Regions from separate parts of the Psychrobacillus sp. FSL K6-2843 genome, predicted to be linked through region 1. Evidence: a T-box and tRNA genes for the amino acid it is inferred to sense, from the RefSeq annotation. Region 1 holds a T-box; the other holds one or more tRNA genes.
The links. A T-box is a leader RNA that pairs with one kind of tRNA and senses whether it is charged. The one in region 1 lies ahead of argS (arginine--tRNA ligase), so its partner is inferred to be a tRNA-Arg.
Positions count from the first base shown of each region.

Region 2: it encodes a tRNA-Arg, which carries the amino acid that the T-box ahead of argS (arginine--tRNA ligase) is inferred to sense. The anticodon was not compared.

Region 1 is NZ_CP152021.1:3,738,831-3,742,207, forward strand. It holds gene argS (arginine--tRNA ligase) at 1-1,577, opposite strand, end outside; T-box leader at 1,629-1,845, opposite strand; gene MKY94_RS18940 (GNAT family N-acetyltransferase) at 1,932-2,783, opposite strand; gene aroD (type I 3-dehydroquinate dehydratase) at 2,850-3,377, shown strand, end outside.
Region 2 is NZ_CP152021.1:2,849,535-2,852,911, forward strand. It holds tRNA gene MKY94_RS14365 (tRNA-Glu) at 245-316, opposite strand; tRNA gene MKY94_RS14370 (tRNA-Ser) at 324-414, opposite strand; tRNA gene MKY94_RS14375 (tRNA-Asn) at 422-496, opposite strand; tRNA gene MKY94_RS14380 (tRNA-Ile) at 501-577, opposite strand; tRNA gene MKY94_RS14385 (tRNA-Gly) at 584-657, opposite strand; tRNA gene MKY94_RS14390 (tRNA-Phe) at 667-742, opposite strand; tRNA gene MKY94_RS14395 (tRNA-Asp) at 886-961, opposite strand; tRNA gene MKY94_RS14400 (tRNA-Met) at 965-1,041, opposite strand; tRNA gene MKY94_RS14405 (tRNA-Ser) at 1,153-1,245, opposite strand; tRNA gene MKY94_RS14410 (tRNA-Ile) at 1,258-1,334, opposite strand; tRNA gene MKY94_RS14415 (tRNA-Met) at 1,341-1,414, opposite strand; tRNA gene MKY94_RS14420 (tRNA-Ala) at 1,434-1,509, opposite strand; tRNA gene MKY94_RS14425 (tRNA-Pro) at 1,526-1,602, opposite strand; tRNA gene MKY94_RS14430 (tRNA-Arg) at 1,609-1,685, opposite strand; tRNA gene MKY94_RS14435 (tRNA-Leu) at 1,702-1,790, opposite strand; tRNA gene MKY94_RS14440 (tRNA-Gly) at 1,806-1,880, opposite strand; tRNA gene MKY94_RS14445 (tRNA-Leu) at 1,898-1,982, opposite strand; tRNA gene MKY94_RS14450 (tRNA-Lys) at 2,006-2,078, opposite strand; tRNA gene MKY94_RS14455 (tRNA-Thr) at 2,085-2,160, opposite strand; tRNA gene MKY94_RS14460 (tRNA-Val) at 2,174-2,249, opposite strand; rRNA gene rrf (5S ribosomal RNA) at 2,288-2,403, opposite strand; rRNA gene MKY94_RS14470 (23S ribosomal RNA) at 2,526-3,377, opposite strand, start outside.

The sequences.
Region 1 (3,377 bases):
TCAACTAATATTTTTGTATTCGCATAATATTTATTGAAATGGCGAGATAGCGTTAGGCAATATTTTGCGATAAGTGATGGATCTGCCTGTTCAAAGGATTTCTGGATAACCTGTGGAAAGCCTTGAAGTGTCATTATCGTTGGCCATGCAGGTTCGCCTAGTCCTTCAAAACTCATGTCATTAATCTCAAACTTACCTTTTTGAAGGAGTGAGTTTATGCGTGCGTGAGTGTACTGAATATAGGGTCCAGTCTCACCCTCGAAGTTAAGCATTTGCTCCAGAGAAAATTCTACGTCATTCATACGATGATTTTTTAAATCATGGAAGATGACAGCCCCTACTCCAACTGATTTAGCAACCTCCTCTTTGTGAAGAAGTGAAGGATTTTTCTCCTCAATACTTTTTTTCGCCTCCTCGATAGCTTCATTTAAGACTTCTTTTAATAAGATCACTTTTCCTTTACGAGTCGACATCTTCTTACCATCCTTAAGCATCATCCCAAAAGGTACATGCTGACAGTCCTTTGCCCACGCATAGCCCATTTTTTGAAGCACACTGAAAAGCTGTTTAAAGTGAAGTGATTGTTCGTTGCCGACTACATAAAATGCTTTAGTAAAGGCATAGTTATTTTGACGATACAAGGCTGCAGCTAAATCTCTCGTTGCGTATAGAGTAGCTCCATCGGTTTTTTTGATCAAACATGGTGGCATATTCTCTAACTCGACTACTAACGCCCCGTCAGATTCCACGAGCAAACCCTTTTCTTCTATTTCTTTGACGACCGGTTCCATTTTGTCATTATAGAATGCTTCTCCATTAAAGGAATCAAACTGAATTCCTAGTAATTCATAGATATATTGAAATTCTTTAAGAGAGGCTTCCTTGAACCATTTCCAAAGCTGTAGTGCCTCTTCGTTACCCTGCTCTAGACTCTTGAAGGCAGCTCTTGCCTCAACATTGAGCTCTTCATCCACTTCAGCCTTTTCATGGAATTTTACATAGATTTTCAATAATTCCACTATTGGGGAGGCTTCAATTTTTTCTTTGTCTCCCCATAGCTTATAAGCAACGATCAGCTTTCCAAATTGAGTTCCCCAATCACCTAAATGATTAATACGAACAGCTTTGTAGCCATTTTTCTCAGAAATATTGGCAAGAGCATTTCCGATTACAGTTGAACGTAAATGTCCCATAGAGAATGGCTTAGCAATATTTGGTGAGGAAAGGTCTATAGTAACTTGTTCGTCTTTCATTGGTAGCTGGCCATAATTGTTTTGATTTTTAAGTATTTCCCCTAACACTTCTTTCGCAATAGTTTTCTGGTCATAAAAGATGTTCAAATAGCCCCCTACTGCCTCTACATTAGCAATAAGTGAACTCTTCACCTGTTTTGCCAATTCAGAAGCGATAAGCTGTGGTGATTTTTTATATAATTTCGCTAGCGTAAAACAAGGAAATGCTAAATCTCCTAATTCAATGTTCTTTGGTTTTTCTAAAAGCATTTGTATTTCTTTCACTGTTAACTTACTTTCTATCTCAGTCTCAATCGAAATAGCAATTTGCTTTAATAGTTCCATATATATTCACCCTCCATTTTGTTTTTCCATATAAAAAAGCTCTCATCTCTATGAAGAGACGAGAGCTGAAATTCCCGTGGTACCACTCTAGTTGTCACATATTGTGACCGCTTTAACGTTATTAACGAGGACTTCCCCGATCTTTTCTACTCTAGTTCAAAAAGCTTCTCCAAAGTGCGTTTCTCTGAAAAGTCCTGTATCAGGCTCTCACTACCCCTGACTCGCTAATCATTATCTCATCAGATACTCTCTTTATCATCGAATTGTGTATGAATTTTCACTAATTTTAATGGAATCAAATACTAAAGTCAATATGTGAATAAATGTCTCCTTATCTATCTAACATTTACTATCTCATTTATTCCCCAGCTTTAAATGAACTGAATCCATCAACTTTTGATAACCAATTTCTTGATATATTTTGTTGGATGTGGGATTTAACATATCGGTATATAAAACACAGAAGTCATATTCCTTTAAAAGCTCCTTGCTGCAGGCTGCTACCATTGTTCTTGCATAACCTTTGCGTCGCTTTTCTTTAGGAGTAAATACCATAGAAACAGTCACTCCATGAGTTGATGGTCTAGCCTTCTTCATCATAGACACAATCTCTCCATCGTCCTCCCATAAGAAAACCTCCTGTCCATTCAACATAGCAGTCACTCTCTGGGCTATTTCCTCTTTAGCAGTACTAGGAAGTCCAGTATCTTCTTCAAATTGGCTATACCATGATTCTATTAATGGAGCATCATCGTTATTAGCAAATCTCCAAGATCCTGGGCTATTTTCTAGCGTATCATCCACTTTATTTAATCGATATAATCCCTGTTCCATTAATAGTGAATTTGCTTGTCCCGTTTTCTCTTCCCATTTTGACGCGAAGCGAATAGCCCATTCCTTTACACTTATGATCGAGTTTATATGTATACCACGTTGTAAAATCTCTTCAATACATAAATCGATTGACGCTTCGATTTTATTTAAATCGACAAAAATAATATTAAGTGGATGTGGTGGAGTCATCTGGAAAAGTGCCAATAACTCTCCATCCTCCTCAATAGTAGCCATCAGTGGATCCTCATATCCTCCCACTCTAATTCTTTCAAGCACACCTAAAAATAAGCTAAATTTGTCCTCGTTTTGCTTTAAAAAAGGTTTTGCAATATCGTAAAACTTCTCTGCACTTTCATAGATTTGAAATCTCATTTTTACATCCCCTTTGTAACGTTTTATGTTAATATAACGTAAAACGTTGCATGATGGGAGATATTTATGAAAATTATTTCTATTCGGGATATTCATATTGGGGAAGGACTACCAAAAATTATTGTTCCACTAGTCGGAAAAAATAAAGAAGCCCTTTTTAAGGAGCTACAATTAGTTAAGGATGCTTCTCCTGATGTAGTCGAATGGAGAGTAGATTTATTACTGGAAGTTGAAAGCTTAGAATCTGTCAAAGACACCCTTTCATACATACGAGGTTATTTATATCCTACCCCCCTTTTGTTTACTTTTAGAAGTCACAAGGAAGGCGGCAATAAAGTTATTGAACCTGATTATTATAAGCAACTTTTACGTGAAGTGATCCAGACAAAGGAAATAGATTTAATTGATATTGAGCTTTTCTCAGAGGAAGTTGAGGAGCTAGTTTCTTTAGCTAAGGATAATCATATTTCTGTGGTGATGTCCAACCATGATTTTAATGGAACTCCCTCAAAAGAGGTAATAATAGAACGCTTAACAGCTATGCAAAGACTAGGTGCAGATATTCCTAAAATTGCTGTTATGCCTAATAGTCCA
Region 2 (3,377 bases), 890 kb from region 1:
TGGGAATTATAGATGGACAAAAGAACAAAGAAGAAAGTGTATAAATACATAACTCATGATTTGATACCAATAAGTAAAACTTAGAAATGGAATTGTTTTATGAAATCGGTCCTTTCACTCCGTATTAATAAGTAGCATTTACAGAACAAAGGACAAAACATTAATACTCTAAAAACACCTGCGCAACTCTATCTTTTCAAAACAAAAAAGACAACCACCTAAGTGATTGTCTTTTTTTAAGTTATGACCCCTACGGGATTCGAACCCGTGTTACCGCCGTGAAAGGGCGGTGTCTTAACCGCTTGACCAAGGGGCCTTATATATGGCGGAGAAGGAGGGATTTGAACCCTCGCGCCGGTTGCCCGACCTACACCCTTAGCAGGGGCGCCTCTTCAGCCACTTGAGTACTTCCCCATATATATGGCTCCGAAGGTAGGACTCGAACCTACGACCGATCGGTTAACAGCCGATTGCTCTACCACTGAGCTACTTCGGAATAATGGTGGGCCTAAATGGACTCGAACCATCGACCTCACGCTTATCAGGCGTGCGCTCTAACCAGCTGAGCTATAGGCCCATTAATTGGAGCGGGTGAAGAGAATCGAACTCTCATCATCAGCTTGGAAGGCTGAGGTTTTACCACTAAACTACACCCGCTTGATAAAATGGTGGCTCAGGACGGAATCGAACCGCCGACACAAGGATTTTCAGTCCTTTGCTCTACCGACTGAGCTACTGAGCCTCTTCGATTTACACTAAGCTGCGCTTCTCTTTGTCAGCTTCACTCACTCATTAAGTCACATACTTTAGTATGCTCCTTCGTTCGTTCGATTGCTTCCTAGATTTGCTTGCTTATCCTAAATCTCTAAGTTGTTGAAAAATAAATGGCGGTCCCGACCGGGATCGAACCGGCGATCTCCTGCGTGACAGGCAGGCATGTTAACCGCTACACCACGGGACCATTTGGTTGCGGGGACAGGATTTGAACCTGTGACCTTCGGGTTATGAGCCCGACGAGCTACCGAACTGCTCCACCCCGCGACAATAAGAAAGTGTTGAAATTTAAATCAACTGTGCATTTAGTGAGTTTTACGTCCTCCACGCTTCGCTTGCGTCGACGTTATGTATAATATTTTTCCACTAACAATAAGATGGAGGAGGAAGAGGGATTCGAACCCCCGCGCGGTATGACCCGCCTGTCGGTTTTCAAGACCGATCCCTTCAGCCAGACTTGGGTATTCCTCCTAAATATTATGTTGGTGGACCTTGCAGGACTCGAACCTGCGACCGGACGGTTATGAGCCGTCTGCTCTAACCAACTGAGCTAAAGGTCCTTAAGATGGCGGCAGAGGGAGTCGAACCCACGACCTTTCGGGTATGAACCGAATGCTCTAGCCAGCTGAGCTACGCCGCCAGGAAATTTAAAATTAAATTGGTGGAGCCTAGCGGGATCGAACCGCTGACCTCCTGCGTGCAAGGCAGGCGCTCTCCCAGCTGAGCTAAGGCCCCAAATTTATTAATTAACTGGTCGGGAAGACAGGATTCGAACCTGCGACCCCTTGGTCCCAAACCAAGTGCTCTACCAAGCTGAGCTACTTCCCGTATATATGGCGCGCCCGGCAGGAGTCGAACCCACAACCTTCTGATCCGTAGTCAGACGCTCTATCCAATTGAGCTACGGGCGCTAATGTTTCATAAAAGTGGTGCCGAGGACCGGAATCGAACCGGTACGGTAGTCACCTACCGCAGGATTTTAAGTCCTGTGCGTCTGCCAGTTCCGCCACCCCGGCACTTTGATGAATCTTTGGAGCGGAAGACGAGGTTCGAACTCGCGACCCCCACCTTGGCAAGGTGGTGTTCTACCACTGAACTACTTCCGCTCGGTTATTAAATTAAATGGTGCGGGTGAAGGGAGTCGAACCCCCACGCCTTGCGGCGCTAGATCCTAAGTCTAGTGCGTCTGCCAGTTCCGCCACACCCGCATATTTATATCACAAAAAGTGAATGAGCCATGTAGGATTCGAACCTACGACCCTCTGATTAAAAGTCAGATGCTCTACCAACTGAGCTAATGGCTCAAAAAATGGTGCCGGAGAAAGGACTTGAACCCTCAACCTACTGATTACAAGTCAGTTGCTCTACCAGTTGAGCTACTCCGGCAGGAGTAAAGTTATGGTGGAGGATGACGGGCTCGAACCGCCGACCCTCTGCTTGTAAGGCAGATGCTCTCCCAGCTGAGCTAATCCTCCTGGGTATTAAAATGTATTTCTATGTATTTTTATTGCAAGCCCAGCGACGTCCTACTCTTGCAGGGGGAGACCCCCAACTACCATTGGCGCTGAAGAGCTTAACTTCCGTGTTCGGTATGGGAACGGGTGTGACCTCTTCGCCATCATCACTAGACTTGAATAATTATTTGAAAGACAAGTTCTATTATATCAACTATGTAGATTATTACAAGTGTTTTTTTAATAAAAATTTATTCTTTCAAAACTGAATAAACTGACATCTTAGAAACAAACAATTTGGTTAAGTCCTCGATCGATTAGTATTCGTCAGCTGCACGTGTCGCCACGCTTCCACCCCGAACCTATCTACCTCATCGTCTTTGAGGGATCTTACTTACTTGCGTAATGGGAAATCTCATCTTGAGGGGGGCTTCGTGCTTAGATGCTTTCAGCACTTATCCCGTCCACACATAGCTACCCAGCGATGCCCTTGGCAGAACAACTGGTACACCAGCGGTGTGTCCATCCCGGTCCTCTCGTACTAAGGACAGCTCCTCTCAAATTTCCTACGCCCACGACGGATAGGGACCGAACTGTCTCACGACGTTCTGAACCCAGCTCGCGTACCGCTTTAATGGGCGAACAGCCCAACCCTTGGGACCGACTACAGCCCCAGGATGCGATGAGCCGACATCGAGGTGCCAAACCTCCCCGTCGATGTGGACTCTTGGGGGAGATAAGCCTGTTATCCCCGGGGTAGCTTTTATCCGTTGAGCGATGGCCCTTCCATGCGGAACCACCGGATCACTAAGCCCGTCTTTCGACCCTGCTCGACTTGTAGGTCTCGCAGTCAAGCTCCCTTCTGCCTTTACACTCTTCGAATGATTTCCAACCATTCTGAGGGAACCTTTGGGCGCCTCCGTTACACTTTAGGAGGCGACCGCCCCAGTCAAACTGCCCGCCTGACACTGTCTCCTACCCGGGTTACGGGTATGGGTTAGAATTTCAATACAACCAGGGTAGTATCCCACCGACGCCTCCTCCGAAGCTGGCGCTCCGGGCTCTAAGGCTCCTACCTATCCTGTACAAGTTGCACCAAAATTCAATATCAAGCTACAGTAAAGCTCCACGGGGTCTTTCCGTCCTGTC